DNA from 3 places in the Thauera sp. SDU_THAU2 genome. Region 1 is predicted to be linked to each of the others. Evidence: riboswitches for the same ligand, from Rfam matches in the RefSeq annotation. Region 1 holds a riboswitch; each other region holds the start of a gene.

Region 1 (7,256 bases):
CGATTTCGCGGCCGACGATGAAGAGCTCGAAGCGTTCGGTGATCTCGGGGTCGCTGTCCGAGGCGCGGGCCAGCGGCGAGACTTCGACCGGGTAGTCGATGATGAAGGTCGGCTCCCACAGCTGGCTTTCGGCGCAGGCTTCGAACAGCTGCAGCTGCAGGCTGCCGAGGCCGCCCGGCTTGACCTTCTCGCCGAAGGCGACGATCTGCTGCCTGACCCATTCGGCGTCGGCCAGCTGTACCTCGGTGAACTCCGGGTGGTACTTGCGGATGGCCTGGACGATGGTCAGGCGGTGGAAGGGCTTGGACAGGTCCAGTTCGCGGCCCTGGTAGACGAAGCTCTCGGCGCCCAGCGCCTCGCGCGCGGCCTGGCGGATCAGGCCTTCGGTGAAGTCCATCAGCGTGCGGTAGTTCGCGTACGCCTCGTAGAACTCCATCATCGTGAATTCGGGGTTGTGGCGCGGGCTGAGGCCTTCGTTGCGGAAGTTGCGGTTGACCTCGAACACCTTCTCGAAGCCGCCCACCACCAGGCGCTTCAGGTAGAGCTCGGGCGCGATGCGCAGGAACAGCTCCATGTCGAGCGCATTGTGGTGGGTGACGAAGGGCTTGGCCGCGGCGCCGCCGGGAATGGGGTGCATCATCGGCGTCTCGACTTCGAGGAAGCCGTGGCCGGTCATGTAGTTGCGGATCGACTGCACGATGCGGCTGCGCGCGGCGAAGGTGAAGCGCGACTGCTCGCTGACGATCAGGTCGACGTAACGCTGGCGGTACTTCTGCTCGACGTCGGTGAGGCCGTGGAACTTGTCCGGCAGCGGGCGCAGGCTCTTGGTCAGCAGGCGGATCTCGCCGGCCTTGACCGACAGCTCGCCGGTCTTGGTCTTGAACACGGTGCCGATGCAGCCGACGATGTCGCCGATGTCCCAGGTCTTGAACTGGGCGTAGACGTCCTCGCCGACGCCGTCGCGCTGCACGTAGAGCTGGATGCGGCCCGACAGATCCTGGATGGTGACGAAGCTCGCCTTGCCCATCACCCGCTTGAGCATGATGCGGCCGGCCACCCTGACTTCCACCGGCAGCGCTTCCAGCGCCTCGGCTTCCTTGTCGCCGTACAGCTCGGCGAGCTTGCCGGCGGTGTTCTCGCGCGAGAAGTCGTTGGGGAAGGCGCGGCCGCTGCTGCGCCAGGCGGCGAGCTTGTCGCGGCGCTCGGCGATCAGGTGATTCTCGTCCTGCGGCGGGGTGTTCGTCTGGTCGGACATGTTTTCGGTTCGGGAGATGAGGATGCGTGGGCACCGGCAAGGCGCCGGCGACAAAGGCGTGATTGTCGCAGGCCGGCGCAGGCAGGGCAATTGCGAGGCCGCGGCCGGCACGGATGGGAACGGCGGGAGGGCGGCCGGGAGGGCAGGCAGTGACGCGGCGCTCGCAGGTCGGTGGCCGTTTATTTGCCAAAAATGAGATTTATGTCCTTGTTTCTATCCCCATTGTGGGGAATATTCCGTCAAAAAATACTGCGCGCTGCATCGAAATCTGTTCTCAAGTGCAGGTGCGCAGAACCGATAGAGGGGCTCGGAGATAGTTGATGAACACGAATTTCTAGCTCGGGAACCACACCAAATGAGCACGTTGAGACAGCTGTACGAGACTGTCGAGAAGACCTTCTGGAACACGCTGACCAAGAAGCTGTGCAGCTTCCTGCTGTTGTTCTTTTTCAATCTGGGCTATCTGGCCGTGCAGGCCTGGCAGACCTCGGAGATCGGCCGCGCGCTGGCCGACGGCAGCATCGCGCCGGAGTTCGCGGCGCGCATCCTCGGTGCGCTCGAGGCCGGGCAATGGGTGATGATCGTCATCAGCGCCGTGGCGCTGGCCTGCATCCTCGGCCAGATCGCCTACCTGCGCCACCTGATCGTGCGCCCGATCCGCGGCATGATCGGCATCTTCGAGGAGATCGGCCGCGGCGAAGGCGACTTCTCGCGCGACCTGCCGCTCATCACCCACGACGAGTTCCGCGAGCTGGCCTGCAGCTACAACCGCTTTGCCGAAAAGATGCGCCACATCATCGGCGAAGTGCGCACCACCAGCGTTGGCATCGCGCGCGAGGCGGTGCAGGTCAAGCTGCGCGTCGAGGCCGCGGCCAGGCACGCGCGGGAGCAGGGGCAGATGACCACGGCGGTGTTCGATGCCAGCAGCGCATCCACTGCCGCCATCGAGCAGGTGTCGCAGAGCGCGCGGCAGATTGCCGAGTCCACCGCCGACAACCTGCGCATCGCACGCGGTTCGCTGCGCGAGATGCAGGACATCGCCGGCAAGATCAATTCGGTCAGCAACAAGGTGACCGAATTCAATCGCACGGTGGACGACTTGTCGCAGCGCTCCGAGAGCGTGAAGCAGATTGCCGTGCTGATCCGCGAGATTGCCGACCAGACCAATCTGCTGGCGCTCAATGCGGCAATCGAGGCCGCGCGGGCGGGCGAGGCCGGGCGCGGCTTCGCCGTGGTGGCCGACGAGGTGCGCAAGCTGGCCGAGCGGGTCAACAACGCGACCGCCGAGATTGTCGGCAACATCAACGGCATGCTCGAACTGGTGTCGGAGACGCGCAGCGAGAACGAGGTGATCAATGCCGACGTGCTGCAGACGCGCGAAGTCGTCGACCGGTCGGCAACCCAGTTCGGCCACATGGTGGGCGAGTTCGAGGCGACCGGAAGGCAGCTCGAGCAGATCGCCACGGCGATGGGTTCGCTGGCGGACACCAATGTCAGCGTGCATGAGAAGGTCAGTGCCATCAACGCCTTGTCGCACTCCGTCGCCGGACAGATGGATGAGAGCGAGCGGGGCACGGAACAGCTCGCCAAGGCGACCGAAGGCGTGCAGGAACTGGTGTCGCGCTTCAAGACCGGGCGCGGCGCCTTCGACCAGATCGTCGAACAGACGCGCCGCTTCCGCGACGAGGTGCAGGGACAGCTCGAACAGATGGCCGCCGGCCGCATCGACATCTTCGAGCGGCGCTACCAGCCCATTCCCGGCACCAATCCGCCGAAGTACCGTGTGGCATGGGGCGAGGAGTTCGTCCGCCGCTGCCAGGCCTTGCTCGACGACAGCCTGGCCTCGATCCGCGGCGGCGTATTCGCCGTTGCGGTCAATGCAGACAGCTACCTGCCGGCGCACAACGCCAAATTCTCCCGGCCGCTGACCGGCAACTACGAACAGGATCTGGTGGGCAACCGTACCTGCCGCAAGTTCGAAAGCCCGTCCGAGCTGCGCGCCGCGCGCAATACCGAACCCTTGCTGCTGCAAACCTACCGCCGTGACACCGGCGAGATCCTGTGCGACATCGCCATGCCGATCATGGCCGCTGGCCGCCACTGGGGCAACGTGCGCATCGGCGTGCCGGCCGAGAGCTTGCTCGGCAACTGAACTGCCGGCGGGCATTGCGCGGGGTGCGCATTGCCCGCGGGACCGCTGCGGGCGTATAGTGCGGCCCGCATCGATCGGGAGCTTTCGCGGGCATTCGCGCGCGGAGCGAAACAGGAAGTCCGGTGAAGCGGGGGGCGTGCCTGCCCATTTTTTTCCGCCATTCCGGCGCAGTCCCCGCTGCTGTGAGCCGGACGGTGCCGCCATTTCGGCCACTGGAGCGTGCTGCTTCGGGAAGGCGGCGGCAACCGGATGAAGGCGAGCCAGAAGACCGACCCGTTCGACGAGACAGGTGAATGCCCCGGGGTGCGGGCGGACTGCCGATCGGTCGCGCGGGCCTTGCCTGCGCCTTGCTCCGGCTGCTTTCGAGCGGCTTTGCTGCGCATTCACCGTCGTCATTCTTCCCCCTCCGGTTCCGACAGAGACGAGATGGAGGCCGGACCGATGGAAGAGGACAAGAAGCAGAGCCACAACGCGCGCATGCAGCGCAAGAAGGAAGTCGTCGATGCCGCCATCGAACGGGCGCAGGAGGAGCGCGGCATCGTCATCCTGATCACCGGCAACGGCAAGGGCAAGACCACTTCGGCCTTCGGCACCCTGTATCGCGCACTCGGCCACGGCCAGCGCGCCGGCGTGGTGCAGTTCATCAAGGGCACGCACGCCACCGGCGAAGTCATCTTCCTGCAGAAGCAGGGGCTGGACAGCGCGGTCCAGTACCACGCCATGGCCACCGGCTTCACCTGGAACACGCAGAACTGGGACGCCGACAAGCGCGCCGCCGACGAAGCCTGGGCGCAGGCCAGCCGCATGCTGGCCGACCCCGCGCTCGACCTGGTGCTGCTCGACGAGCTGACCTACATGCTCAAGTACAACTACCTCGACACCGAGCAGGTGCTCGCCGCGATCCGCGCCCGCCCGCCGCGCCAGACCGTCATCGTCACCGGCCGCGCGGCCAAGCCGGAATTGGCCGAGCTGGCCGACACGGTCAGCGAGATCGCCGACCGCAAGCACGCCTTCAAGGCGGGCGTGAAGGCGCAGGCGGGTATCGACTTCTGAGCTGGCCAGCCGTCAGTTGGATGGCGCCAGCCGTGCCTCCAGCCAGCCGCGCAGGCTGTTGATGAAGGCCCAGCCCTGCACGCGCGGCAGATCCTGCACGCGCACCACGGCTTCAGTCACGCGGCCTTGACGCAGCGCGATGGCGCGGCCGACGCCGGGCAGCAGGCCGCAGGCGAGGGGAGGCGTGACCCAGCGGCCGTGGATCAGCATGGCGAGGTTGCCGAAAGTGGATTCGGTGATCTCGCCGGCCTCGTTGTAGAGCACGGTGTCGAACACGCCCGAGCCCGCTGCGGGCGCGAAGGCGGCGTAGTGCGCGCGGCGGGTGGTCTTGTGGCGGCTGAATTCGCTGTGTGCCTGGAGGAAGGGGTGGGCGGCCAGCGCCAGCAGTACCGGTTCCGGCGTGGGTGCGAGAGCGGCGGCTTCGGTGCGGAGTGCGCCCTGCGCATTCAGCAGCAGGCGCACGCGCCAGGCGTCCTGGCCGCGCGTGCGTACGAGCTCGTCGAGGCAGGCGTCGATGCGCGATTCATCCCAGGGGTAGCCGAAGTGCGCGGCGGCGGCCCGCATGCGGGCGACATGCTCGCTGCGATGGCGCAACTCGCCGTCATGCAGGCCCAGGGTTTCCAGCAAGTCGAAGGGTGCGCTGGCGCGTTCGACGAAGGCACGCTTGGCGGCCCATTCCGCCCATTCGTCGCCGGCGCTGGCGCCCCAGACGATGCCGCTGCCGATGCCGCAGCGGGCAGCGCTGCCTTTCATTTCGATGCTGCGGATCGGCACGTTGAAGGTGGCGGCGATGCCGCGCCGGCCGTCGGGCGAAACGTGGGGACGAACCACGCCGACGGCGCCGCAGTAGACGCCTCGCGGCCCGCCTTCGAGGGCGCGGATCATGCGCATTGCCTCAACCTTGGGCGCACCGGTGACCGAGCCGCAGGGAAACAGCGCGGCGAACACGTCGGCGAGCCGCGTGCCGGTCCGGGTGCGCGCCACCACGTCGGAAGTCATCTGCCACACGGTGGGCAGGGCCTCGGTGTGGAACAGCGCGGGCACGCGCACGCTGTGCGGCTCGGCGATGCGCGAGAGGTCGTTGCGCAGCAGATCCACGATCATGACGTTCTCGGCGCGTTCCTTGGGGCTGGCGCGCAGCCGCGCGGCCAGCGCGGCGTCTTCGTCGGGCGTGGTACCGCGCGGGGCCGTGCCTTTCATCGGCCGCGTGAGGATCTCGTCTCCGCGCCAGTCGAAGAACAGCTCGGGCGAGACGGACAGCACCTGCACGCGATCCTCATCGCTGTGGCCGCAGTCGATGTGTGCCGCATACCCGCCCGGCTGCGCCCGCCGTAGCGCGGCGAACAAGGCACGGCTGTCGCCCGCCAGCCGTCCGCGCAACTGTGCCGTGTGATTGACCTGGTAGAGCACGCCGTCGGCGATCGCCTGCTGGATGTGGGCATGGGCGGCATCGAAGGCGGTGCGCTCGGGCAGGGTGTGCCAATCGACCACTGCTGCACGGCCCTCCGGTTCGCCGTTCCTGGGCAGCGGGACGTCGTGGATGGCGAACCAGGCCAGCGGCCCGTCCGCTGCATGCGCGCTCAGCGCCACGTCGAACGCGGGTGCGGCCTCGTAGCGCAGATAACCCAGCGCCCACGCACCGGCGCGGGCAGCAGTCTCGACCGCATCGAGCAGTGGGCGCACCTCGTCCAGGCTGTGCGCGGCCAGTATCGCGCGAGGTTGGCCGAAGGCATGGCGCAGGCGCGGCGCGCTGCTGTCGCGGGGATCGGTGAAGTCGATGAAGCTGGTCACGGCGAAGGTGCTGGGGCTCGTCAGGATGTCAGGCCTGCATTTTGCACGCTGGGCGTGCTCGGGGTGTGCTATAAGCCCGCGCAATCGCTCTTCCGTGCATTCCACATGAATCAAGCCCTTCCCGGCACCGTTGCCGACAGCGACCTGCCGTCGCGCCGTCTGCTGCTTTCCACCCAACTGGTCTTCAACATCGGCTTCTATGCCATCGTGCCCTTCCTGGCCCTGCACATGAGCCAGAACCTGGCGCTGGCGGGCTGGATGGTGGGCCTGGTGCTGGGGGTGCGGACCTTCTCGCAGCAGGGCATGTTCTTCATCGGCGGCACGCTGGCCGAGCGTTACGGCTGCCGCACGCTGATCCTGTGCGGCTGCGTGGTGCGCATCGCCGGCTATCTGTGCTTCGCCGCTGCCGATTCGGCGGCGATGCTGCTGCTCGGCGCCTGCCTCACCGGCATCGGCGGCGCGCTGTTCTCGCCCTGCATGGAGGCGCTGGCGGCGCGCATCGATGCGCAGCCTGACGGCAAGGGGCGCAACATCTTCGCCCAGTTCGCGGTGTATGGCGAAGTGGGCGCGGTGGCGGGGCCGCTGCTCGGCAGCCTGCTGTTCGACATCGGCTTCATGCAGATGGCGCTGGTCAGTGCCGGCGTGTTCCTGCTGGCGCTGCTGGTGCTGTGGTCGCGGCTGCCGGCGCTGAAGCCGGCTGCGCCGGGGGCGGGCGGCTGGGGTTGGCGCGAGCTGTTCGCCAACCGTCCTTTCCTGCTGTTCATGCTGTTCTACAGCAGCTATCTGCTGAGCTATAACCAGATGTACCTGGGCCTGCCGGTGGAGCTGGAGCGTTCGCAGGGCGGCGCGCGCGACATGGCCTGGCTGTTCGCGCTGGCCTCGGTGCTGGTGGTGAGCTGCCAGATGCCGCTGGCGGCGCTGTGCAAGCGCCTGCCGCCGCGGCTGCCGCTGGTGCTGGGTTTTGCGCTGCTGGCGGCGGCTTTCGTCAATCTGGCGCTGTGGTCG
Region 2 (12,145 bases), 2.3 Mb from region 1:
AGACGTCGAGCAGCAGGTCGACCAGGCCGTCGGCGAGCAGATTGACTTCGTCGATGTAGAGCAGACCGTCGTGGGCCTGGGCAAGCAGGCCGGGGCGGAAGCGCACCTGGCCGTCCTGCAGCGCGGCTTCGAGGTCGAGCGAGCCGACGAGCTGTTCCTCGCTGGTGCCCAGCGGCAAGTCGACGAAGCGGCCGCCGCCGTGGTCCTTCGGCAGCAGCTCGGCGAGCGCGCGTGCGCTGGTGGATTTGGCCGTGCCGCGCGGACCTTCGATCAGCACGCCGCCGATCAGCGGGTCGACGGCGGCGAGCAGCAGCGCGGTGCGCAGGCGCGGCTGGCCGTGCAGCGCGGCGAAAGGATATCGGGGCACGGCGGAGGTCGTGGAGGCGTTCATCGTTTTTCCAGATGCTGTTCGGCGGCGAGCAGGTGCTGCTCGATGCGTTCGCGCCAGTCGCCGGGTTCCTGCCACAGGCCGCGCTGAATGGCTTCGAGCAGGCGTTCGCACATCTCGCGCAGCGCGTCGGGGTTGTGGCGCTGCAGGAAGTCGCGGGTGTGGGTGTCTTCGATATAGGCGTCGGCGACGCGGGCGTACTGGTCGTCGCGGACGACGCGGGCGGTGGCGTCGAAGGCGAACAGGTAATCGACCGTGGCCGCCATCTCGAACGCGCCTTTGTAGCCGTGGCGCTTGATGCCGGCGATCCATTTCGGGTTGGTCACGCGCGAGCGCACGACGCGGCTGATTTCCTCCTCCAGCGAGCGCACCACCGGTGCCTGCGGGTTGGCGTGGTCGCCGAAATACACCGCCGGCTGGCTGCCGGACAGGTGGCGCACCGCGGCGGTCATGCCGCCCTGGAACTGGTAGTAGTCGTCGGAGTCGAGCAGGTCGTGCTCGCGGTTGTCCTGGTTCTGCATCACCAGGTCGATGCCGGACAGGCGGCGGGCGAAGGTGTTGCGGGCCTCGCTGCCGTAGTCGTGCTGGCCGTAGGCGTGGCCGCCCCATTCGAGCCAGGCGGTGGCGAGGTCGGCGTCGTCGTCCCAGTTGCGGCCGTCGATCAGGCCTTGCAGGCCGGCGCCGTAGGCACCGGGCTTGGCGCCGAAGATGCGGTGGCCGGCGTGGCGGCGGGCCTCGCTCGCATCCATGCCTTCGGCGGCCAGTGTGGCGGCTTCGCGCAGGATGCGGGCGCGGATCGGGTTGACGTCCTCGGCTTCGTCCAGCTCGGCGACGGCCTGCACTGCGGCATCGAACAGGCGGATGACGTTGGCGAAGGCGTCGCGGAAGAAGCCGGACACGCGCAGCGTGACGTCGATGCGCGGACGGTCGAACAGCGACATCGGCAGGATCTCGAAGTCGGCCACGCGGTGGCTGCCGTCGGCCCACTTGGGCCGCACGCCGATCAGCGCGAAGGCCTGGGCGATGTCGTCGCCGCCGGTGCGCATCGTCGCCGTGCCCCATACCGACAGGCCGATCGCGCGCGGGTAGTCGCCGTGCTCTTGCACATAGCGTTCGACGAGCAGCGCGGCGGACTTCAGGCCGAGCGCCCAGCTCGTCTGCGTGGGCACGGCGCGGGTGTCGACCGAGTAGAAGTTGCGCCCGGTCGGCAGCACGTCGGGGCGGCCGCGGGTGGGGGCGCCGCTCGGGCCCGGCGGCACGAAGCGGCCGGCGAGGCCGCGCGTGAGTTGCAGCAGTTCCTGTTCGCCGCAGGCGTCGAGGCGCGGGCGCAGTTCGTGGTCGATGCGTTCGAGCACGGCGCCGGCGAGCGGCCAGTCGTGGCTTGCCGGCAGGCCTTGTTCCAGCACCTGCAATGCCAGCAGTTCGAGCCGCTCGCGGGTATCGCCGGCGTTGCGCCACAGGCCGTCGCCGAGTTCCGCGAGTACGGCCGGGCGCTGGCCGTGCCAGGGCTGGCCCCAGTCGGAGTCGAGCGGGTTGAAGCCTTCGCTGCACAGGCCGAGGTCGGTCGCCAGCGCGCGGGTCAGGCCTTCCTTGCCGCCGCGGCCGTCGCCGACCGGATGGCGCGCGAGCGCGAGCAGGGTGTCGCGCCGCAGCCGTGCGGTGGGCGAGCGGCCGAAGATGTGCAGGCCGTCGCGGATCTGCGCTTCCTTCAGGTCGCACAGGTAGGCGTCGGTGCGGTTGAGCAGGCGCTGTTCCTCTTCGGCCGTCTTCGGTTCGTCGAAGCCGAGGTCGCGGTGCAGGTCGTGGCGCAGGATGTGGTCGAGGATCTGGCGGCGCAGCAGCTCGGCGCGGCGCGGGTCGAGCATCAGCGCTTCGTAGTATTCGTCGACCTGGCGTTCGAGGTCGCGCGTCGGGCCGTAGCTTTCGGCGCGGGTCAGCGGCGGCATCAGGTGGTCGATGATCACCGCCTGGGCGCGGCGCTTGGCCTGGGTGCCTTCGCCGGGGTCGTTGACGATGAAGGGGTAGAGGTGGGGCAGCGGGCCGAAGGCGACGTCGGGCCAGCATTCGTCCGACAGCGCCACGCTCTTGCCCGGCAGCCATTCGAGGTTGCCGTGCTTGCCGACGTGCACGATGGCGTCGCTGCGCCAGACTTCGCGCAGCCAGCAGTAGAAGGCGAGGTAGTGGTGCGGCGGCACCAGGTCGGGGTCGTGGTAGCTGGCCTGGGCGTCGAGCTCGTAGCCGCGCGCGGGCTGGATGCCGACGAAGACCTGGCCGCAGCGCAGCCCGGCGATCATGAAGCGGCCCTGGCGCGTCATCGGGTCGCCGGCCGGCGGGCCCCAGCGTTCGTTCACCGCGTTGCGCACGGCCTGCGGCAGGCGCTCGAAGAAGGCGAGGTAGGTCTCCATCGCTAGGCTCTGCCGCGCCGGGCGTAAGGCCCACTGCTCGGGATCGTTGGTGATGCCTTCCTTCAACTGCAGCATCAGTGCGTCGCCGTCGGCCGGGATGGCCTCGGTGGCATAGCCCTCGTCGCGCAGGCGTTCGAGGATGGTGATCACCGAGGCCGGGGTGTCGAGGCCGACGCCGTTGCCCAGCCGGCCTTCGCGGCTGGGGTAGTTGGCCAGGATCAGCGCCAGCCGCTTGCCGGCGTTGGGCAGCGCGCGCAGCCGGCACCAGCGCCGCGCCAGCTCGGCGACGAAGGCCATGCGCTCGGGCTGCGGGCGGTATTGCACGACGTCGCACTGGGTCAGTTCGCAGCGGTGCGACAAGCCCTTGAAGCTGACCGCGCGGCTGATGATGCGGCCGTCCACTTCGGGCAGGGCGATGTGCATGGCGATGTCGCGCGGCGCCAGGCCGTGCGGATCGGTCCGCCAGCCTTCCTCGTTGCCGCCGGACAGGATGAGCTGCAGCACCGGGATGTCGTCGACCAGCGCATGGTCGCCGGGATCGTCCAGCGCGGACTGCGAGAACGCGGTGGTGTTGAGGATCAGCGCCACTTCGTGCTCGCGGCACAGCCGGCGCAGGGTGTCGGCGCACAGCGCGTCCTTCAGCGACAGCAGCGCGATCGGCAGCGGGTTCAGGCCGCGCGCGGCCAGCGTGTCGCACAGGTGGGCGAACACCGCGGTGTTGCCGGCCTGCAGGTGGGCGCGGTAGAACAGCACGGCGACGCAGGGTGCGCCGGGCTGCCAGTCCCTTTGCCAGCTTTCCACCGAGCCGAGTTCCTGGCGCGGGTGGAACACCGCCACCGAGGGCAGCGGCCGCGGCGGCGGCATCTGCAAGGGCAGCGCGAAGAACTGCGCGGCGAGGAACTGGTGGAAGGCGCGTGCGTTGGCCGGCCCGCCTTCGCGCAGGTAGCGCCACAGCGTGCGGCAGGTATCGGCATCGACCGTGCTCTTCTGCAGCAGATTGCTGTCTTCGGTGGTGTCGCCGGAGAACATCACCAGCGCGATGCCGCGCGCGCGGCACAGTTCGCCGATGCGCTCGGTGCCGTAGGGCCAGTAGCTCTCGCCGCCGAGGTGGTCGATGACGATGACGCGGGCATGCTGCAGCACGTCGTCGAGGTAGAGGTCGACCGAAGCCGGCTGGCGCAGGTGCAGCAGGTTGGCCAGCCGCAGGCTCGGAAAACCTTCGATGCCCTCGCTCGCGGCCGGCCAGGCGGCGGCGAGCAGCGCCAGCGTGGTGTCGGCGGCGCTGAGGATGACGATGTCGGCCGGATCCTGCGCGATGCGCGTGATGACCGAGGCGTCGTCGACGAAGCCGCCGGGCTGGGCCGCGAGCAGGTGCATCAGGCGGCTCCGGCGGGGGCGTCGGCAGCGATGGCGGCCGCGTTCAGGGCGTCGCGCAGGGTGTTGGCATCGAGGTCTTCGCCGATCAGCACCAGGTGGGTGCGCGGCGTCTCGTCGGCCAGCCAGCGGCGGTCGAAGTAGCTGTCGAAGCGGCGGCCGACGCCATGTACCACCAGGCGCATCGGCTTGCCGGGCAGGGCGACGAAGCCCTTGACGCGGTAGATGGCGTTTTCGGCGGTGAGCGTGTGCAGGATCTCGAGCAGGCGCTCGCGCTCGACCAGCGGCAGATCGATCACCACCGAGTCGAAGGCGTCGTGATCGTGGTCATGCTCCTCGCCTTCCTCGTGATCGTGGTGGCTCTGGCGCAGGTGGATGTTCTCTTCCGAGGCGGCGCCGAGGCCGAGCACGATGCCGAGGTCGATGCGGCCCTGGTCGGCGGCGACGATCTTCACCTCGGGCGGCAGCTCCTCGCGCACCAGGGCTTCGACGCGGGCGCGGGCCTCGGCGTCGGCGAGGTCGGTCTTGGACAGCACGACCAGATCGGCGGCCGACAACTGGTCCTCGAACAGCTCGTGCAGCGGCGATTCGTGGTCCAGGTTGGGATCGGCGCGGCGCTGGGCATCGACCGCCGGCGGATTGGCGGCGAACTGGCCGGACGCGGCGGCGGGCACGTCGACCACGGTGACGACCGCATCCACCGTGCAGGCGTTGCGGATCTCGGGCCAGTTGAAGGCCTGCACCAGCGGCTTGGGCAGGGCCAGGCCGGACGTCTCGATCAGGATGTGGTCGATCTCGCCACGGCGCGCGATCAGTTCGCGCATCACCGGGTAGAACTCTTCCTGCACGGTGCAGCACAGGCAGCCGTTGGCCAGCTCGAACAGTTCGCCCGGACGTTCCTGGCCGTCCTCGTCGCAGCCGATGCCGCAGCCGCGCAGGATGTCGCCGTCGATGCCGAGCTCGCCGAACTCATTGACGATCACGGCGATGCGGCGGCCCTCGGCGTTGTTCAGGATGTGGCGCAGCAGCGTGGTCTTGCCGCTGCCGAGGAAGCCGGTGACGATGGTGGCGGGGATTCTGGCCTGGACGGACATGGAGTTTCTCCTGGAAGGTCGGGAATTCAGCGGCTGGGGGATGCGAACGCGCTTGCGGGCGGAGCAGCCGTTCCGGCATGCGAATCTTTGCTGGAGGGTGCAGGCGCCGATGCGCCCACATCGTTCTCAGGTGCTTGTGCCGCGCCTTCGGGCCGGCAGCGCCAGGGTACGACGTAGGGCTGGCGTTCGTGCTCGCCCAGCATTGCCTGCACCTGGTACACGCGCTGCAGGTTGGCGGCGGTGAGCACGGTGCGCGGGGCGCCGCAGGCCACGGCGCGGCCGTGGTCCATCAGCAGCACGCGGTGGCAGAAGCGGCTGGCCAGCGTCAAGTCGTGCAGCACCACCATCACCGTGCGGCCGAGCGCGCACTGCTCGCGCAGCAGTTCCATCACGCTCAGCTGGTGGAAGGGGTCGAGCGCCGCGACCGGCTCGTCGGCCAGCAGCAGCGGCGCATCGACGGCCAGGGCGCGTGCCAGCCGGGCGCGGGCGCGTTCACCGCCGGACAATTGATCGAGCCGGCGCTCGGCCAGCGCTTCCAGCCGCATCTGGGCCATCGCCCGGGTGACGGCCTCGTCGCCGTCCGGTGCCGCGCGCCAGCGTGGGCGGTGTGGCAGGCGGCCGAGGGCGACGAAGTCGCGCACCGTCAGCGGCCAGGCGGCATGGTCGCCCTGGGCGAGATAGGCCAGCCGGGTGGCGCGCTGGCGCGGCGACAGCGCGGCCAGCGGTGTGCCGTCGAGCCGGATCGCGCCCTGGTGCGGCAGCAACTGCGCCACCGCCCGCAGCAGGCTGCTCTTGCCGGCGCCGTTGGGGCCGATCAGGCCGAACAGTTCGCCCTGGCCGATTTCGGTCGAGACGCCGTCGACCAGGGTCGCGCTGCCGCGGCGCACGAAGAGGGATTCGATGAGCAGCCGCGTCATGCCCGCCCCAGCCGTTCGCGCAGCACCAGCACGAAGAAGAAGGGCGCGCCGATCAATGCCGTGACCACGCCCAGCATCAGTTCGAAGCCGCCGCTGACCAGGCGCAGCACGACGTCGGCGGCCAGCAGCAGCACCGCGCCGCCGAGTGCGCTCGACACCAGCAGGCGCGCCGGGTGGTAGCCCACGGCGCGGCGCAGCATGTGCGGCACCACCAGGCCGACGAAGCCGATCGCGCCGGTCACGGCGACGCTGGCGCCGACGCACAGCGCGGTGCCGACGACCACCTGCGCGCGCAGGCGGGCGAGATTGACGCCCATGCTGGCGGCTTCGTCCTCGCCCACCGACAGCGCGTCGAGGTCGCGCCCGCAGGCGGCCAGCAGGGCGAGGCCGGTGAGCACGAAAGGCAGGCACAGGCGGATGTCGTCGAAGCTGCGATCGGCCAGCGAACCGAGCAGCCACAGCACGATGTCCTGGACGTCGGTCGGGTTGGGGGCGAGGTTGATCGCCAGCGAAGTCAGCGCGCCGGCCAGCGAGGACAGCGCCACGCCGGCCAGGATCAGCGTCAGGTTGCCGGTGCCGCGGCGGGCGATGCGGTACAGCACCAGCGTCGCCAGGCCGGCGCAGCTCATCGCCGCAGCCGGCAGCAGCCAGGGCGTCAACTGGGCGAGGCCGAAGTACAGGCACAGCACTGCGCCCAGGCTGGCGCTGGAGCTGATGCCGAGCAGGCCCGGCTCGGCGAGCGGATTGCGCAGCAGGCCCTGCAGCGCCGCGCCCGACATGCCGAGCGAAGCGCCGACCAGGATCGCCAGCAGCACGCGCGGCAGGCGGATCTCGGCGACGATGGCATGCTGGCGGGCCAGCGCTTCGGACGCGCCATCGCCGACCGGCAGCAGCGCGGCGGCGACGTCGGTCAGCGCCAGTTGCACCGGGCCGATGCCGAGCGAAACCAGCGCGAGCGCAAGCAGGGCCAGCGCGAGCAGGCCGTTGAGCGGCAGCGCGTGTTGGCCGGTGCGCGGCAGCGGTGTACGGGATGTGGCTTGGCCGGCCGTCATTGTGGCACCTGTGTCGGTGAGGCTGTGATTTGCTGCCTGCCGTTCGTCGTTTCCCCCTCGACCCCTCCGCCGCTTGGGGAGAGGGGCGCCTGGCTCAGGGACAACTGGGCCGGCGGGCTCAGGCGGGCCAATTGTGCGGCGATGTCTTCGGCGGCCTCGATGAGCTGCCAGTTGCTGCAGCCCCAGTCGTTGCCGTCCATGCGGACCACCGGGCGTTCGGCGAGCAGCGTCCGCATCAGCGGATGGCGGGCGAAGCCGGAGCGGGCATACGCGGTGTCGTTGAGCATGCTGCTGACGACGAAGACATCGGGCGGGTCGGTCACCACGTCCTCCAGCGCGACCCGGCCCCAGCCGCGGCGGCCGGATTCGGTCGCGTGGTTGCGCACGCTGGCGGCCTGGAACACCGCGTCGACATAGGTGCCGGCGCCGGCAGTGCCGCCGTTGGGGCGCAGGTAGAGCGCGCGGGCCGGATGCGTGATCGCCTGCAGGTGGGCGATGCGGGCCTGGACGTTCGCCACCAGCGCCTCGCCGGCGGCGCTGCGGCCGAGCCGGCCGGCGATCTGCCGGGTGCTGGCGAAGATGCCGTCCCAGTCGGTGGGGTAGGGCACGGTGACGATCTCGATGCCGTGGCGCTCGAACAGCGCGGCCTGGTGGCGTGCCTGCCAGCGCCGCGACGCCAGCACGACATCGGGGCGCAGGGCCAGCACTTCCTCGGCGCTGCCGTCGTTGACGGGATGGCGGCGAGCCTGTTCGTACATGTCGGTACGACGCGGGTCCTGGCTCTTGCGCGACACCGAGACGATCTGCGCCGGGTCGGCGAGGCCGAGCACCAGCATGTCGGCGCACAGGTTGGTCGACATCACGCGCGGCAGCGCCGTGCCGGACGCAGCGAAGGCGAAAGTGCCGGGCAGCAGGGCCAGCAGCGCGGCGAGCAGGCGCACGGCCATCTCAGCTGCCGGCGCCGGGCGCTTGCACCGTGCCGGCCCTGAAGGCGTGGGAAAAAGAGAGGTCGTGGCGCGTGTTGTCCTGGTCCATGGCTGCGGCTGTGGCGACGATCGGCCTGGGGACGGAGAACGGAAGGCCAAAGCCGGGACGGCAGGCCAGACGGCGATCGCCCGCACCCCGGGGCAGTGACCTTCAATCGACCAGGCCGGTCTTCTGGCTCTCCTTCGTCCGGATGTCCGCGGCCTTCCCGGGCATGGCCCAGTGGCAGGGGGCGGAATCCGTCAGGACTACAGCAGCGGGGGCTGCGCCGGAATGGCCGCTGGAGGCGGTATCACCGGACTTCCCGTTTCACCCTGTCCGCGACGGCGTGACAGGGCACCTGGATCGAATGCGCGCGAAGCTTAAGTGAGGGCCCGGGGGTTTGGCAAGCCGCGAGTCGGGTGGGAGCGGGCCGGCACGCGTGCTTGTGCCGGCCCGGCGCTTCAGGTTCAGCGGTTGCCGTTGCCGGGCTTGGCGGAGAACAAGGCTGCGCGCGGCGCGGCGGGACGGCTGGCGCGGGCTCGATTGCCATCGACGTCCGCGCGGCGGTTGTCGACGGCGCGGTTGCCGTTGGCTTCACCGCGGCGCGACGCATGGGAAACACGATTGCCGTCCACATCGGGGCGCGAGGGCTGCATGCGGTTGCCGTTGATCTCGCGTGGCTCGCTGCTGCGCGGTGCGCGGTTGCCGTCGGCCTCGCCGCGGCGCGGCTGCGAGCGGCTGCCCGATTTGCCCTGGCCGGTGCCGCGTCCGCCGGCGTTGGCACGATCGCCGCGTGGTGCGCCGGACTGGGCGCCATTGCGGCCCTGGCCGGGACGGCCGCCGCCACGGCGCTGCAAGGGTTCGCGCTGGTGGTCGGCGTCATGGGCGGCTTCGGCGCCGGCGCTGGGCACGAAGTCCTCGGCCACGGCACGGTCGATGCGGCGCTTGATCAGGCGCTCGATCGCGGTCAGCAGCTTGATCTCTTCGTCATCGACCAGCGAGATGGCGTTGCCGGCGGCGCCGGCGCGGCCGGTGCGGCCGATGCGGTGCACATAGTCTTCCGGCACGTTGGGCAGCTCGAAGTTGACCACCTGCGGCAACTGGTCGATGTCGAGGCCGCGTGCGGCGATGTCGGTCGCCACCAGCACCGGCAGCGAGCCGTCCTTGAACTGCGCCAGTGCCCGCGTGCGCGCCGCCTGGCTCTTGTTGCCGTGGATCGCGGCGGCGGCGATGCCGTGCTTGGTGAGGTATTCGGCCAGCTTGTTGGCGCCATGCTTGGTGCGGGTGAACACCAGCGCCTGGAACCACTGCTTTTCCTTGATCAGGTGGGCGAGCAGTTCGCGCTTCTGCTTCTGGCCGATCATGTAGACCGCCTGGTCGACGCGTTCGGCGGTGGTGTTGCGCGGCGCGACTTCGACCGTGGCCGGATCGTGCAGCAGGCCGTGGGCCAGTTCGCGGATCTCGTCCGAGAACGTGGCCGAGAACAGCAGGTTCTGGCGCTTCTTCGGCAGCAGCGCGAGTACCTTGCGGATGTCGCGGATGAAGCCCATGTCGAGCATGCGGTCGGCTTCGTCCAGCACCAGGATCTCGACGCCGGACAGGTCCACGGTTTTCTGCCCGACGTGGTCGAGCAGGCGGCCGGGCGTGGCGACCAGGATGTCCACGCGCTTTTTCAGCGCGCCGATCTGCGGATTGATGTTGACGCCGCCGAACATCACCAGCGAAGTCAGCGGCAGGTGCTTGCCGTAGGTCTTGACCGATTCCTCGACCTGCGCGGCGAGTTCGCGCGTCGGCGTCAGGATCAGGCAGCGCGGGCGGCCGGGCGGGTGCGGGTGGGCGTGGGTCTGCGACAGCATGTGCAGCAGCGGCAGCGTGAAACCGGCGGTCTTGCCGGTGCCGGTCTGGGCGGCGGCGAGCAGGTCGCCGCCGGCGAGTACTTGCGGAATGGCCTGGGCCTGGATCGGCGTCGGCGAGGTATAGCCCGCTTCGCCGATGGCGCGCAGGATGGGTTCGGCCAGCCCGAGGCTGGCGAAAGTGACGACTTCGGAATTCATTCGATGGTTTCCGGCGCCAGTCCGTCGCGCATTCGTGGCGACACCAATCCGGACTGGCGGGAGAGATCCGCGGCAGGGGCCGGCCGGATCGTTGCAGGAATCGCCGCGATCGATCGGTCAAGCCACGGCGAGTCGGCACTATAGAGGCTATGCGGGCTCGATGCGAGCTTTTTGTGCACAGCAGCGAAAAGATGGGTATATCTCGGGCAGCATCGCAGCTGTGCCCGAATCGATGCCCAGGCTTGCGAGCGGTCCAGCCGGCAGCCGTCGCTGCCTGGCTCCTAACACATCACGCAAAAGTCCTGCTGCAGAGCAAAAAACAAATTATGTAAGAAAAATATGTTGCAAGATGAAAATCCATTCGTAATAATCCATAAGGCATAATCGAAAGGCATGAAGGAGCGCCAGTGCTCGTGCGCAGGAAGAGGCATGGAGCGGGCGCCGCGTTTGCCCGGGCGGTGGAAGGTGGGGCACGGTGCCGGAAGCCCGGTCGTGCCAGTGAGAACCCTGTGTGGAATGCGTTAAAGTTCCCGGTTCAGAATGGTGCTCTATGTTCTCAGGTACTCCGTTTCTCATGAGATCGCCCGCTTCCGGCAAAAGGCTGTTCGTATTGCGCGCACGCCTCGCCCGGCGCCTGACCTTGCTCGCCCTGGCCGGTTTTGCCGGGGGCATGCTGCTGCTCGCCGTCCTGGTCGGCGGGGTGGTGCATGCGCTGGCCTGCAGCTGGGATGCGGTCGTCAGCGGCCATCCCTTCGCCAGCGGCTTGTGGAGCCTGTGCGCAGTGCTGTTGTCGCTGTGCAGCGCCGCGGTCGCCGACGTTCTGTTCAGCGCACCGCCCCGGCCGCAGGGCATCTGCCTGACACGCGAGACGGCCGGGGGGTTGTTTGCGCTGCTCGATACCATGGCCGCGCGGCTGGGCATCGAGCCGATCCAGCACGTGTTCATCACCGACGACATGAACGCGCACATCCACCAGCGGCCTGCCTGGGGCGTGGCCGGGCCGCTGAGCACCTGCCTGATGATCGGCCTGCCGCTTGCGCACAGCCTGTCGCCGGCACAGTTCACCGCGGTACTGGCTCATGAGCTGGGGCATCTTTCGGCCCAGCGGCGCGGCTGGGCCGGCGTCGCCGGGGCATTGCGCGCGTGGTGGGCGCGGACCCTGGATCGTGCGAGCACCGGGTTTGCCTGCATCGCGCCGTGGCTGGACGAGAAGTCGGTCGGCTTCTGCGTCCAGATGCTGCGCCTGGCGCGCATCGAGGAGTTCGAGGCGGATGCCATTGCGGCCGAGCTCGTCGGCCATGACCTGATGGGCGAGGCACTGGTCGAAGTCAGCCTCAAGTCGCATTTCCTGGAACACGATTTCTGGCCGCAGATCGAGGCCTACAACGCCAGCCGCGCGCGGCCGGCATTATGGCCGTTCCGCGACATGGCGCTCGGCGTGGAGGCGGGCTTCATGCGCACGGTGTCCGACCATGCGGTGGCGGTCGAGGAGAGCCTGGACGAGCGCTACGCCTTCCATCCGTCCCTGCAGCAGCGTTTGAGCGCGCTGCGCGTGCCTTGCCGGGTGCCCGCAGGCGAAGGGACTTCGGCCGCCGTGCATTTCCTCGCGCCGGTGCTGCCGCGCCTGGCGATGTCCTTCGACCGCGCCTGGTGGCGGGCGTGGCGCAAGAACAGGCGCAGGCGCTACGAGATGTTCGAAGGCTGAGAGGAGCGCCTCGCAGGCCGGAAGCGCCGCGGCCGCGATGCCAGGCCCGACGCTCATCGGCCCGACGCCGGACCGCCCAGAACACGGCCGATGAAAGCTCTCTGGTCGCACGGCCATGGCTTGGCCCGGGCACGATTCGACTGCGCCCCTCCCCCGATGCTTCCGACGCCCGCCTGAGCAGGCCTTTTCC
Region 3 (12,145 bases), 2.3 Mb from region 1:
TGCCGCTGAGGCAATAACCGATCGCCACCCCGCCCAGGATCAACCGCGGCGCCAGCAGCCGGCCGCTGCTGTGCGCCAGCCAATACACCGCGACGCAGGCCAGCAGCGCACCGCAGAACGCGCCCAGCGGCAAGGCATAGATGCCGGCGAAGCCCAGCACGCCGTACGCCAGCACCATCACCGCGCCGACCGAGGCGCCGGACGACACGCCAAGCAGATAGGGGTCGGCCAGCGGGTTGCGCACCATCGCCTGCATGGTCACGCCGACCACCGCCAGCCCGGCGCCCACCAGCGCCGCCAGCAGCACGCGCGGCATGCGTATCAGCCACACGATCTGATGCTGGGCATGCGTCCATTCGCCCGGCGCCGAGTCCAGCCCCAGCCGCAGCGCAAGCTCGTGGCCGGCGATGCGCCAGACGCTGCCCGGCGAGATATCCACCGGCCCCAGCGTGATGCCGAAGGTGATCGAGAGCAGCAGCAGGCCGGCCAGCGCGAGCAGCAGCACCGGCATGCGCCGCCGCCGTGCAGAAAGGACGTCCGCGGCTTCCCCGCTTCGGACTGGCAGTACGTCCTGCTGCCTCACTGCATCCGTCCGGGATGGAAGGCCTGCGCCAGCGTGCGCACGCGCGCGACGTTGCTCGGCCCGGGCGTGGCCTCGGCATAGGTGAGGACGACGAAATTCCCGCGCCGGATCGCCTCGACTTCGGACAGCTCGGGCCTGGAGCGCAGGAAGTCGATCTTGCCCTCGGGATCGGGGTGGTCGTAGTCGATGATCACGATCCACTCGGGGTTGCGCTCGACGACGTCTTCCCAGTTGCCGCGCGGCCAGTTGCTGGGAATGTCGTCGAAGATGTTGCTGCCGCCGGCGGCTTCGATCATGGCATTGGGCATGCCGAAACGGCCCGCGGTGGTGAAAGCATCGGTGCCGCCGTCATAAACGAACACCTTCGGCCGCGATTCGATGCCTGCCAGTGCATCGGTGATGGCCTGCAGCTCGGCGCGCTGCTGCGCGACCAGCGCCTGGGCGCGCTGTTCGATGCGGAAGATCCGGCCGAGATTGAGCATGTCGTTGAAGGTGTCCTCCAGCGACACCCGGGTGCGCGCCACCTTGCGCACGCAGGACTCGGTCAGGATGTAGGACTGGATGCCGAACTCCCGCAATGCCGCCGGCGTCACCTCGCCTTCGCGGAAGCCGTAGCTCCAGCCGGCGAAGACGAAATCGGCCCGGGCACCGACGATCGCCTCGATGTTCATGCCTTTCCGGGACAACTCGGGCACCTTGGCCAGTTGCTCGCGGTATTCCGGCGCGATGTTCTTGTTGCCGCGGATGCCGCTGTAGCCGACCAGACGGTCGCCAAGACCTAGATACAGGAAGATCTCGGTGATGTTGACGTCGTGCGTGACGGCCCGCTGCGGCACGCTGTCGTAGCGCAGCGTTTCGCCGCAGACGTCGATGCTGACCGGCTGCACCCGATCTTCGGCCACCGGCGGCGCCGAGGTGACCGGCGGCGCATCCGGTGCGCAGGCTCCCAGCACGCCGGCACCGGCCATCAGCAGAAAACGATTGATCCACATTGTTGTTCCCTCAACGGCCGTGCCGGCCGAGCACCGGCACGGCCGATGGCATCAGAACTTCATCTCGGCAATCAACTCCACCCTGCGGTCGTCGCCCATGACGAAGTTGCCGCCGTAGGAAGCCGCCGCATAGACCTTGTCGGTCAGGTTGCGGCCGAGCAGCCGCAGCGTGGTGTTCTGGTCGTATTGCCAACTGATGGCGGCGTCGAACACGGTGTAGGACGGCAGCGTCAGCGAGTTGGCGTTGTTGGCGTAGCGCTTGCCGACATAGCGCGCACCCAGCGAAGCCTGCCAGTCGCCGATCAGGTAATGCCCCCACAGGTTGGCGATGTTGCGGGCCACATTGGCAGGCCGGTTGCCGGCGCGGTCGGCGCCACCGGCTTCGACCAGTTCGTCGAACTCGGCATCGATCAGTGCGTAGTTGCCTTCGAACATCAGCTGCCGGGTCGGCCGCAGCACTGCAGTCAACTCGATCCCCTTGGAATGCTGGCTGCCGCCCTGCACCGAAATCGCCGGCTGCACCGGGTCGCGGGTGATGATGTCGTCCTTCTCGATGCGGTAGATCGCCGCCGTCCATTCGCCGAGGCCCTGGCCGAACTGCTGCTTCAGGCCCACTTCGACCTGCTTCGCCGAAGCGAGCTTGAACGCGCTGTTGGCCAGGCTCAGCGACAGCATGTTGTCGATCGGGTCGTAGCCCTTGCTGACCTGGCCATAAACGCTGAGATCGTCGCTGACGAAGTGCGTCAGCCCCAGCCGCCACGAAGTGCCGGACAGCTTCTTGCCGAAGGACACGCCGGTCAGCCGGTCGCGGCGGTCGTAGTCGCTCAGGTCGCGGCGCGCGCCGAACAGCAGCTGCCACTTGTCGCTGAAGCGCCAGGCATCCTCGAAGTAGAAGGCATTCTGGGTGGTGTCGGTATCGGTCTTGGGCTGGGTGACGCCCGGGTTCACCCACAGACCATGGATCGGATCGCGCGCATCGACGCTGGACGAACCACCGTAGGGCGCGTTGTTGGAAAGCCGCAGGTCGGCCTGCGAGTATTCCCAGCCGAGCACCGCCTTGTGCTGGCCGGCGGTGATGGTCGCTTCCAGGCGGTTGCCCGTCTGCTCCAGGTCGTGGAAGATTTCCAGGTAGTCGGAGCGCGACACCGTGTCCGTCGCCGGGTCGTAGCGATAGCCCTCGACGTTCTTCCAGTGCCGGTCGGAAGCGAAGTGATAGACCTCGTTGCGGATGCTCAGCCACTCGTTGGCCGTCCATTCGGCCCGCGCGCGCAGGCGGGTGTCCTTGTAGCGGACGACGCCGTCGGTGACGTTGTAGTTCTCGTGGCGCAGATGCTTCATCACCTTGCCGTTGTAGACCGGCGTGCCCCAGTAGTCCCCCGGCTTCTGCTCGCTGAAGTCGGCCAGAAGTTCGAAGCGCAGATCGCTCGACGGCTGCAGTCGCAGCGTGCTCATGAGCTTGCCGCCGTGCGAACGCGCATGGTCGCGCTTGGCATCCGACTGGTGGCCATAGACGTCGACGCGATAGCTGGCGATCTCGCCGATGGGGCCGGTGGCGCCCAAGCCCAGGCGGTAGGTGTCGTACTGGCCCAGGCCCAGCAGCAGTTCGGTGGAACGCTCGCGGCTGGGCTGCTTGCGCACCGCGTTGATGACGGCGCCCGCCGTGCCGGCGCCAGAGACGATCGAAGCCGGGCCGCGCAGCACTTCGATGCGCTCGTAACCCCAACTGGTGTTGGGATAGTTGATCGTGCCGGCGGCGGTGCCGATGCGCGCGCCGTCTTCGGCGACACCAACCGAATTCACGCCCGCGAAACCGCGCACGGAAAACGACAGGCCGCCGTTGCCGCCGGTGCCCTGCGAAGTCAGGCCGGTCGTGCGGGTGACGGCCTCGACGACGCCGAAGTCGCCGCGCCGGCGCATCGTGTCGGCATCCATCTGCTCCAGGCTGGCTGGCAGCTCCTGCGCGGACAGGCCGGTGCGGCTGCCGGTGGCGGACGGCCGGTTCAGGCCCAGGCTGCCGTCGGGCACGGCCGTCACCTCCACCGGTGCCAAGGTGGTCTGCGCCACGGCGGGCGCGGACAGGAATGCCGCCAGCAGGGCGAAGGGGAGCGGGCGAAGCTTCGCCGGGCTACGGCGGGAAACACAAGATTTGGTGAGTTTCATGGTCAGATCGCAGTGCTGACCGTCCGGACATGCGCAGCGGCACACCACGTCACCCGATGCACACGACATCCGGACCACCTGGAGCCACCACCTGCTTCCCCGCAGACGGTCTGTTGCCAAAAGCCGCGCATCCGACGCGGGATGCACGACGCCAACAGGCCGGTCTCCGGGCTCGCACAGCGTATCCGGGCGCACAGCGCCGGATACCGGACTCACCGCCTTCCCGATGCGTTCGCGCGCTTCCTCGGCGGAAGCCACGTGGCGCATCAGTGGCTGGCCCGGGCGTCGATCGCTCGACGGCCGGAGCCGGGGTGAATCCCGATGTGCTTACCGTTGCGGGGGCAGCCAAGGCCTTGTGCCACCGAAGCCATCATCGCTCCGGCCGCACGCACCTTGTTCCCGTTTACCCAGGCACCTCCCTCGAAGGTGGATGCCCAGCACCTGTAGTTCTCGTCGATCGCGCCACGCACAGGTGCGCAGCCACATCGACGCGACGGGCAGTATATCGCTACGGCAGCGACGCCGATGCCTGGCAAGCCGGGTTTCGCAGTGCAGGCACAAGCTTGCGACGCTACATCCGATTGCGTATGCTCGCCGCCACTTGATCCGGTGTCCGTCCGCGCAGCCGCGTGGCCGGGTGAAACGGGAAGTCCGGTACACGAGGCTCGTCAGCCTCGCCATCCCGGCGCAGCCCCCGCTGCTGTAAACCTTTCAGATGCCGCCATCCATGCCACTGGGCCGTTCAGTTGCCCGGGAAGGCGGTGGCATCGGTCGAAGGCGAGCCAGAAGACCGGCCGGATCAGGAAGAAGTACCAACTCCGGGGTGTGGGTTGTCCGTCTTTTGTGCGCGTGCCGGCAGAAGCTTTCTCCGTCGCATGCCGCAATCGTCTGCTGTCGCCGCAGGGACGCACGGTCTGCACGTACTTTTTTGCCGTTTGCAGGCGATGCGACACATCATGAAAACTTCCATTCCTCAAGGCCTCCGCTCCGCGCTGGCGCTCTCCTGCGCGGCCTTGTGCCAGCCGCTGTGGGCCGTGACGCCCACCGTCACGCTCAACAGCGTCGTGATCGAGGCACCCTCGGTGGAGACCACCACCACCGCCGAACTGGCCCAGTTCGGCAGCAAGACCGAAATCGTCACCCGCGAGCAGATCGAGCGCGCTGGCCCCAGCGCGGACGTGGCGCGGGTGCTGCAGATGTACGTGCCCGGCCTGTTCATCGCGCCCAAGAACGGCCCCTTCGACTACACCGCGGTGTCGCTGCTCGGCGGCCGCACCGACGACACCCTGATCCTGCTCGACGGCGTGCGCCTCAACAACCGCCTGTACGGCGGCATCTACATCGATACGCTGCCGGCCGCCGCGGTGGAGCGCATCGAAGTGCTGAAGGGCGGGCAGAGCCTGTTCTTCGGCACCCAGGCCATTTCCGGCGTCATCAACATCGTCACCCGCCGCGCCCGGAGCAGCGAATATTCCGGCCAGGCCAGCATCGGCGTGGACACTTTCGGCGGCATCAATGCCGAAGGCCGCGTCGAGCGCGTGTTCGAGAACGGCCTCGGCGCATTCGAGTTCCTCGCCTTCGCCAGCCACAACGAATCCGACGGCTACGAGCCCTATCGCCGCAGCGACACCACGGCGACGCTGACCAAGCGCAAGCGCGCCTACGAAGTCACCACGGTCGGCGCCAAGCTGGCGCAGAACTTCGGCAACAATGCGCGCGCCGAGCTGTTCTACCAATACACCGACGCCGATCTCGATTTCGCCCGGCCGACGCAAAACCGTGACACGCGCAACGTCCGCGACCACCACATCCTGACGGCGACCTTCGAGCATGCGCCGAACGACAGCTTCCGCTATTTCGTCAAGGGCCACTTCAACAAGTGGGACACCGACTACACCCGCGTCTACAACCTGCCGGGCGGCGGCATCAGCGTGATCAACGACAAGGACTACTGGGGCTTCAAGGACTGGGGCGTGCAGGCCCAGGCCACCGCCGTGCTGCCCGGCGCGCACGAACTCGTGTTCGGTGTGGACAGCCAGCGCTACCGTGCCCGCGACGACATCACCGAAGTCCATGACCACCAGGCCGAAGCCTATGGCGCCTACGTGCAGTTCCGTCCGGTATTCGAATCCGCACCGAAATGGCAACCGGCCGTCGGCGTGCGCCACGAGAAAATGAGCGGCGGCGGCAGCGCCACGGTGTGGAACCTCAGTTCGCGCTACCAGCTCGACGACCAGTGGGCCTTGCGCGGCCAGATCGGCACCGCCTTCAAGCTGCCCACCGCCTACCAGCTTTACTCGTTCGAGGACGGGCTGCTCGGCAATACCGGCCTGAAGCCCGAGCGCAGCCGCAACATCGAGCTGGGTTTCGACTGGGTGTCGCGCAGCTCCAATCTGCCGCTGCGCCTGTCGTCCACAGTCTTCAAGCGCAAGGTCGAGGACCTCATTTCCGTCGTCGGCGGCCAGTACAACAACAGCAAGGGCGAAATCGACGTCAAGGGCATCGAGTTCGACGGCCAGTTCCAGTTGACCCGCAACTGGGGCATCGGCGGCGACTACGTCCGCACCATCAGCGAAGCGCAGAACGGCTCCCGCCTGACCGGCGTGCCGGCCTGGATGGCACGGGCGCGCGTCAACTTCGACAGCAACGATGCCCGCTTCGGCGGCGAAGTGGCGTGGCGCTTCATTGCCGACATCGCTCACAACGCCACCGTCGAATACGGCCGTTATGCCGTCGTCGATGCCAGCGCGTACTACTATCTGGACGCCGCGCGCAGCCACAAGCTGAGCCTGCTGGTGGAGAACCTGTTCGACCGCGACTACGGCACCGCGCTGATCACCAACGGCAGCCGCCTGGTGCCGCAACTCGGCCGGCCGCTGAACGCCGAACTGCGCTACACCTACCGTTTCTGATTCACCCGCGCCAGACCGCCCGCCGCGTTGCGGGCGGTCTGGCCGAGGCTTCAACTCGGCCATCCACACTCCACGGCCGCCGTATATGACGTTGCCGGCATGCCGAACACTCGCGAAACCGCACCGTGCCCATCATTCCGTCCGCCCTGCCAGCTGCCTTCCTGCCCGCTTGCCGCTCCCTGGCACAAAGGCTCCTGCCAGCACTGCTGCTTGCGCCGGCACTGATTTCCGGCACGCCCGCACATGGCGCGAGCACGGACGATACGGCGCCGCTGCGCTACGACAACTGCGGGCAGGAATGGCAGTTGCCGCATCCACCGCAACGCATCATCGCGCTGAACCAGCATGCCGCCGACCTGGTGCTGGCACTGGGCGGCAAGGACCGCCTGATCGGCGTCAGCTGGCTCGACGACGACGCCGAGGCAGCAGCCAGCGGCCTGTACCAGGGCGTACCGGTCATCGCCCGCCGCTACCCGTCGCTGGAGGCGGTGCTCGCCCATGAAAGCGATTTCCTCGTCGCCGGCTTCGCCACCGCCTTCATGCCGGGGCGCGGGCCGGGAACACGCGACGTGCTGAGCGCCGAACGCATCGGCAGCTATCTCGTCGAGGAGGCCTGCGATCCCTTGCAGCGCACTGCCGATGTTTTTGGCGACGTGCTGCACGACCTGCGGACGATGGGCCGGCTGCTCGGCGCGGAGCAGCGGGCGCAAACCCTGGCCGACAGGTTTTCCGCGCAGCTCGCGGCGGCACGCAGTCAACCGCTGCCGCGACCGGTGAATGTGCTGGTGTTCGACAGCGATCTGCGCGCCCCCATCGTCGAAGGCGGGCGCGGTTTCGTCACCGCCATGCTGTCGCTCAGCGGCGCCCGCAACGTCTTCGACGACCTCGATCTCAGCCGCGGGAACGTATCCTGGGAACAGGTCGTGGCGCGCTCGCCGGACGTGATCGTGCTGATCGATGCCAACTGGTCGAGCGCCGCCGACAAGCGCAGCTTCCTGCTGCACGACCCCATCCTGTCGGCCCTGCCGGCCGTGCGCGACGGCCGCTTCATCGAATTGCGCTTCACCGCGGCCGTGCCCGGCATCAAGAGCGGCGAAGTGCTGGAACGCCTGACACGCGAACTGCACGCCGCAGCCGCCAAGCTGCCTCCCGCGGCGCAATGAGCATGTCCGGCACCGCCCCTGCCGGGCCTTTGCTTCAGGCCCACGCCCTCGCCTGGCACAGCAGACCGGGGCAGGCCATCGTGAGCGGCATCAGCTTCGCATTGCAGCCCGGCGAAGTATTGGGCGTGCTCGGCCCCAACGGCGCCGGCAAGACCACCTTGCTGCGCCTGCTGTACCGCCATCTGCGGCCGAGCGCCGGCGAGGTCCGGCTTCGCGGCATCGACATCTGGCGATGGACGGCACGCGACTTCGCCCGCGAGGTGGCGGTCGTGCCGCAGGACACGCCGGCCGATTTCGCCTTGAGCGTGCGTGACATCGTCGCCACCGGCAGGCTGCCGCGAATCGGCCGCTGGCAGTGGTGGGACGGCAGCCACGACGGCGCCGTGGCGCGCGCGCTGGCCGCCTTCGAACTCGACGCCCTCGCCGACACCCGCTTCGCCCTGCTGTCCGGCGGCGAGCGCCAGCGCGTGCTGTTTGCCCGCGCCCTGGTGCGCGATCCCGTGTTGCTGCTGCTCGACGAGCCCACCAACCATCTGGACATCCGCCACCAGCTCGATGCGCTGGAGAAAATGCGGGCGCTGGGACTGAGCGCAGTCGTCTCGCTGCACGATCTCAATCTCGCCGCACGCTACTGCGACCGCGTGCTGGTGCTCGCCAGGGGCACTGCGGTGGCCTGCGGAACGCCGGTGGAGGTATTGCGGCCCGGCCTGCTGAGGGAGGTTTTCGGCGTCGATAGCGAAGTGCTGGACGATCCGCGCACCGGGCGCCCCTGGCTGGCGTTCTACCCGTCGAAGCCTGCGCCATGACACGCTTGTCCACCCGTCCCGTGCCGTATGCGCTGCGATTGTCGCTCCTGGCTGCATGCACGCTGGCGCTCGCCGTCGGCACTTTGCTCAAGGGTACGCTCAGTTTCACGCCGGCACAGTTGTACGAGCTGCTGCACGCGGCAATGCACGGCGACCCCTCCGGCGTGCTGGACAGTCCCTCGGCCCGCATCCTGCTGGGGCTGCGCATTCCGCGCATGCTGCTCGCCTTCCTGGTCGGCGCAGGGCTGGCCGTGGCCGGCGCGGTGCTGCAGGCCAGCACGCGCAACCAGCTCGCCGACCCCTACCTGTTCGGCCTGTCTGCCGGGGCGACGCTCGGCGTGGTCGGCCTGATCACGCTGGCCGGTGCCTCGGTCGGCACCACCTCCATCGCGCTGGCCGCGTTCTGCGGCGCCACGCTGGCGCTGGTACTGGTCGCCGGCTCGGCCTTTCCGCGGCGCGGCGAAGCGCCGGAAAGGCTGGTGCTGGCCGGCGTCGCGGTTGCCTTCCTGCTCTCGGCGGCGAGCAACTTCCTGATCTACTGGGGCGGTCGCGAGGTGGCGCAGTCGGCGCTGTTCTGGGCGCTCGGCAGCCTGGGCGGCGCACGCTGGCCGATGCTGGCGCTGCCCGCCGCAGTGGTCGCCGCCGGCTTCCTGTTCTGCCTTTATCACGGCCGCCGGCTCGATGCCCTGACGATGGGCGAGGAAAGCGCCACCACGCTGGGCATCGACGTTCGCCGCACCCGGCTCGCGCTGCTGCTGGTGGCGACGCTGATGACGGCGGTGCTGGTCTCCCAGGCCGGTGCGATCGGTTTCGTCGGCCTGGTGGTGCCGCATCTGGCGCGCTACCTGGCCGGCGGTGCGCATCTGCGCCTGCTGCCGGCCTGCGCGCTGCTCGGCGGCGCCCTGCTGATGGCCGCCGACTGGCTCGCGCGCATCGTCGTCGCGCCGGCCGACCTGCCGGTCGGCATCGTCACCGCCGGCATCGGCGGGATCTACTTCCTGCTGATGCTCAACAGCCAGCGGCGCTGAGTGTGCAGCCTTTCTCCAAACCCGGACACGTCCCCACCTGAGCATGGCAGCTCAGGGAGCACGAACGGACACCATTCCGCACCCGATTCACCTTGCGCACACCACTGCGGCATACGGCCCGAACGCCCGAGCGAAAGAGAATCCACGATGCTAGAGTGGTTTGTGGCCCCGATGCCCGCAAACAACACCGATCATCCACTGGAGGAAGACACAATGACTCTGCCGACTCGTGTACAGGCGCACAAGCTGTCCCCGCACGCCTCGCTGTGCGCTCCCGGCTTCTACCTGATCGGCGCAGACTCGCCCGCCATCGAGGCAATGACCGATTTCACCCGCGTCAGCGCGGCCACCATCACCGCCGGCGACTCGATCAGCGAAGCCAATACCCGCATGATTTCGCGCGGCGTACGCCTGCTGATGGTGCTCGACGGACAGGAACGGCTTGCCGGCGTCATCACCGCGCGCGACATCCTCGGCGAAAAACCGCTGCAGATCACCCGTGCACGCTCCTGCAGGCACGACGAACTGACGGTCGGCGACCTGATGACACCGATCGCCACCATCGACACGCTGTATCTCGGGGAGATCCTGAATGCCCGCGTGGCCGACGTGCTGGAGGCACTGAAGAACCTCGGCCGCCAGCACATCCTGATCGAGGATACCGACCCCGCGACCGGCCAGCCGCGCGTGCGCGGCCTGTTCTCGGCCACCCACATCGGCCGCCTGCTCGGCGTGCCGGTGCTCGGCTTCGACCTGCCGCGCACCTTCGCCGAAATCGAGGCGGCGCTGGCGGGCTGAAACCACCGCGGCCTGCTGCGGCAGGCCGCCCACCTGGCTCAGTCCTTTTGATCCGTCTCCGGCACGTAGATGAAGGAGCCGTCCTTCATCCGATAGGCCACACCCGCACGCGAGCCTTCGCCGGTGCCGATCTCGCCGCTGGCCTGGTAGTGCTCGATGATCTCGCCTTTCTTGACGATCATCTCCATGTTGGGCTGGCCGGGGTTCTTGATGACTGTCACGTCTTCCTGGACGAAGGGATTCATCGGGTTGCTGGCAACGGCGAGCAGCAGCGCGGCGATGATGACCAGGAACACGTCGATCAGGTTGACCACCGACAGGATGGGATCGTCGGCCTCGATGTCGTCCATCAGGCGCAGGCCGGCGCGGCGAGGGCCGCCGGCGCCGCGCGCCCTGGCCGGCGGCAGCGCCGCCGCGGGAGCGTTCGGGCGGGTGCTCACAGCACGCCCTCCGCAGCCAGCGGCGCCACGGGATCGTCGTGTTCCCGCGTCTCGGGCAGGCTTTCGTGCTCGATCTCGGCCAGTTCGGTGGCCAGCCAGCGCCGCCGCACGCTGGCGATGCCGTAGGTGATCGCGGACGCGATCAGGGCCAGGATCACCGCCGAGAAGGCGACCATCAGGTTGCGGCTGACTTCCTGCAACTGGCCGTCGGCCAGCGCCATCAGCGCCGGCCCCATCGGAATCATCGTGGCGACGAGGCCGAGCATCGGGCCGACCCGGCTGGCGATGCGCAGCATTTCCAGCCGCTTGACCGCGATCGCTTCGAGCGCGGTCAGGTGCAGGCCCGGGCGGGCGCTCAGCGCCGCACGCAGTTCGAAGGCGCGCAGTTCACCCCGCTGCCGCTGCCTGGCCTGCACGGCGAAGCAGCCGAGCGCATAGAAGGCATAGAAGAACAGGGCGGCGACCAGCAGCAGCACCGGCAGCAGGAACAACTGGGAAAGGCCGTACATGGCCGATTCGACGATTTGCGACATGCTTCTTTTTCTCCGGGGGAAGTGAAAGGATGCGGACGGCGAAAACGGATTTCCTCACCGCCTGCCCGATTGGATGCACAAGTACTACGACGCGACGCCCCGACCTCCCGGATGAACCACTCTTCGTCACGCGGTGGGATCGTGACGAAGGCTCGGGGGCAGTGAGCCTGCGCCCTACCATTTGCCTTCCAGCGCCAGCAGCCAAGTGCGCTCGCCGCTGTCGCGCCCGTCCAGGCGCCAGCTTTCCGCGCCATGGCGCGCATGGCGATGCTGGCGCTCGTCGGCGCCGAGCAGGTTGTCCACCGACAGGCGCAGATCGACACCGCGGGCGATCTGGCGGGTGATGTGGGCGTCCAGCCGGGTGCCGCTGCGGATGCGGGCGATGCGCTCGTCGCCCAGGCGGGTGCGCGCCGGGCCGCTGTGCTTGAGCTGGAAGCCGAAGCGGGTGGCCACGCCCGCCGGCGCGTGCTCGTAGCTCAGGCTGAAAAGATGGCGCGGGGTGTCGTTGGCGATGCGGCGGATGCCCAGGCGAGCATCGTCCACCCGTGCGTGCGGCAGGGTCAGCGTAGCGCGCAGGCTGCCGCCGTCCAGCGCCCTGGCAAGCAGCGCGGCGTCGAGCCTGGCGCTCAGTTCCACGCCCCAGTGGCGGGCGTCGCCGGCATTGTACGGGCGGTCCACCCAGCGTCCGGCCTCCAGCGCGCTATGGCGCTCGATGAAGTCGCGCGTGCGG

Evidence for each region. A riboswitch is a leader RNA that binds a small molecule or an ion and turns the genes downstream of it on or off. The one in region 1 is predicted to bind cobalamin.
Region 2: another riboswitch for cobalamin. It lies ahead of AAFL97_RS23520 (ABC transporter substrate-binding protein); the one in region 1 lies ahead of cobO (cob(I)yrinic acid a,c-diamide adenosyltransferase).
Region 3: another riboswitch for cobalamin. It lies ahead of AAFL97_RS23390 (TonB-dependent receptor plug domain-containing protein); the one in region 1 lies ahead of cobO (cob(I)yrinic acid a,c-diamide adenosyltransferase).

Annotation. Positions count from the first base shown of each region.
Region 1 is NZ_JBBWUN010000003.1:2,372,680-2,379,935, reverse strand. Features, by position in the region: gene lysS (lysine--tRNA ligase) at 1-1,255, opposite strand, end outside; gene AAFL97_RS12540 (methyl-accepting chemotaxis protein) at 1,611-3,407, shown strand; cobalamin riboswitch at 3,467-3,698, shown strand; gene cobO (cob(I)yrinic acid a,c-diamide adenosyltransferase) at 3,849-4,460, shown strand; gene AAFL97_RS12530 (chorismate-binding protein) at 4,473-6,251, opposite strand; gene AAFL97_RS12525 (MFS transporter) at 6,357-7,256, shown strand, end outside.
Region 2 is NZ_JBBWUN010000003.1:4,663,795-4,675,939, forward strand. Features, by position in the region: gene AAFL97_RS23495 (ATP-binding protein) at 1-391, opposite strand, end outside; gene cobN (cobaltochelatase subunit CobN) at 388-4,170, opposite strand; gene cobW (cobalamin biosynthesis protein CobW) at 4,170-5,261, opposite strand; gene AAFL97_RS23510 (ABC transporter ATP-binding protein) at 5,288-6,178, opposite strand; gene AAFL97_RS23515 (FecCD family ABC transporter permease) at 6,175-7,230, opposite strand; gene AAFL97_RS23520 (ABC transporter substrate-binding protein) at 7,227-8,177, opposite strand; cobalamin riboswitch at 8,362-8,574, opposite strand; gene AAFL97_RS23525 (DEAD/DEAH box helicase) at 8,664-10,250, opposite strand; gene AAFL97_RS23530 (M48 family metallopeptidase) at 10,825-11,955, shown strand.
Region 3 is NZ_JBBWUN010000003.1:4,637,613-4,649,757, reverse strand. Features, by position in the region: gene AAFL97_RS23405 (FecCD family ABC transporter permease) at 1-511, opposite strand, end outside; gene AAFL97_RS23400 (ABC transporter substrate-binding protein) at 580-1,575, opposite strand; gene AAFL97_RS23395 (TonB-dependent receptor) at 1,627-3,735, opposite strand; cobalamin riboswitch at 3,876-4,195, opposite strand; cobalamin riboswitch at 4,326-4,548, shown strand; gene AAFL97_RS23390 (TonB-dependent receptor plug domain-containing protein) at 4,692-6,647, shown strand; gene AAFL97_RS23385 (ABC transporter substrate-binding protein) at 6,773-7,810, shown strand; gene AAFL97_RS23380 (ABC transporter ATP-binding protein) at 7,813-8,616, shown strand; gene AAFL97_RS23375 (FecCD family ABC transporter permease) at 8,613-9,644, shown strand; gene AAFL97_RS23370 (CBS domain-containing protein) at 9,858-10,442, shown strand; gene AAFL97_RS23365 (DUF2149 domain-containing protein) at 10,481-10,882, opposite strand; gene AAFL97_RS23360 (MotA/TolQ/ExbB proton channel family protein) at 10,879-11,415, opposite strand; gene AAFL97_RS23355 (TonB-dependent receptor plug domain-containing protein) at 11,590-12,145, opposite strand, start outside.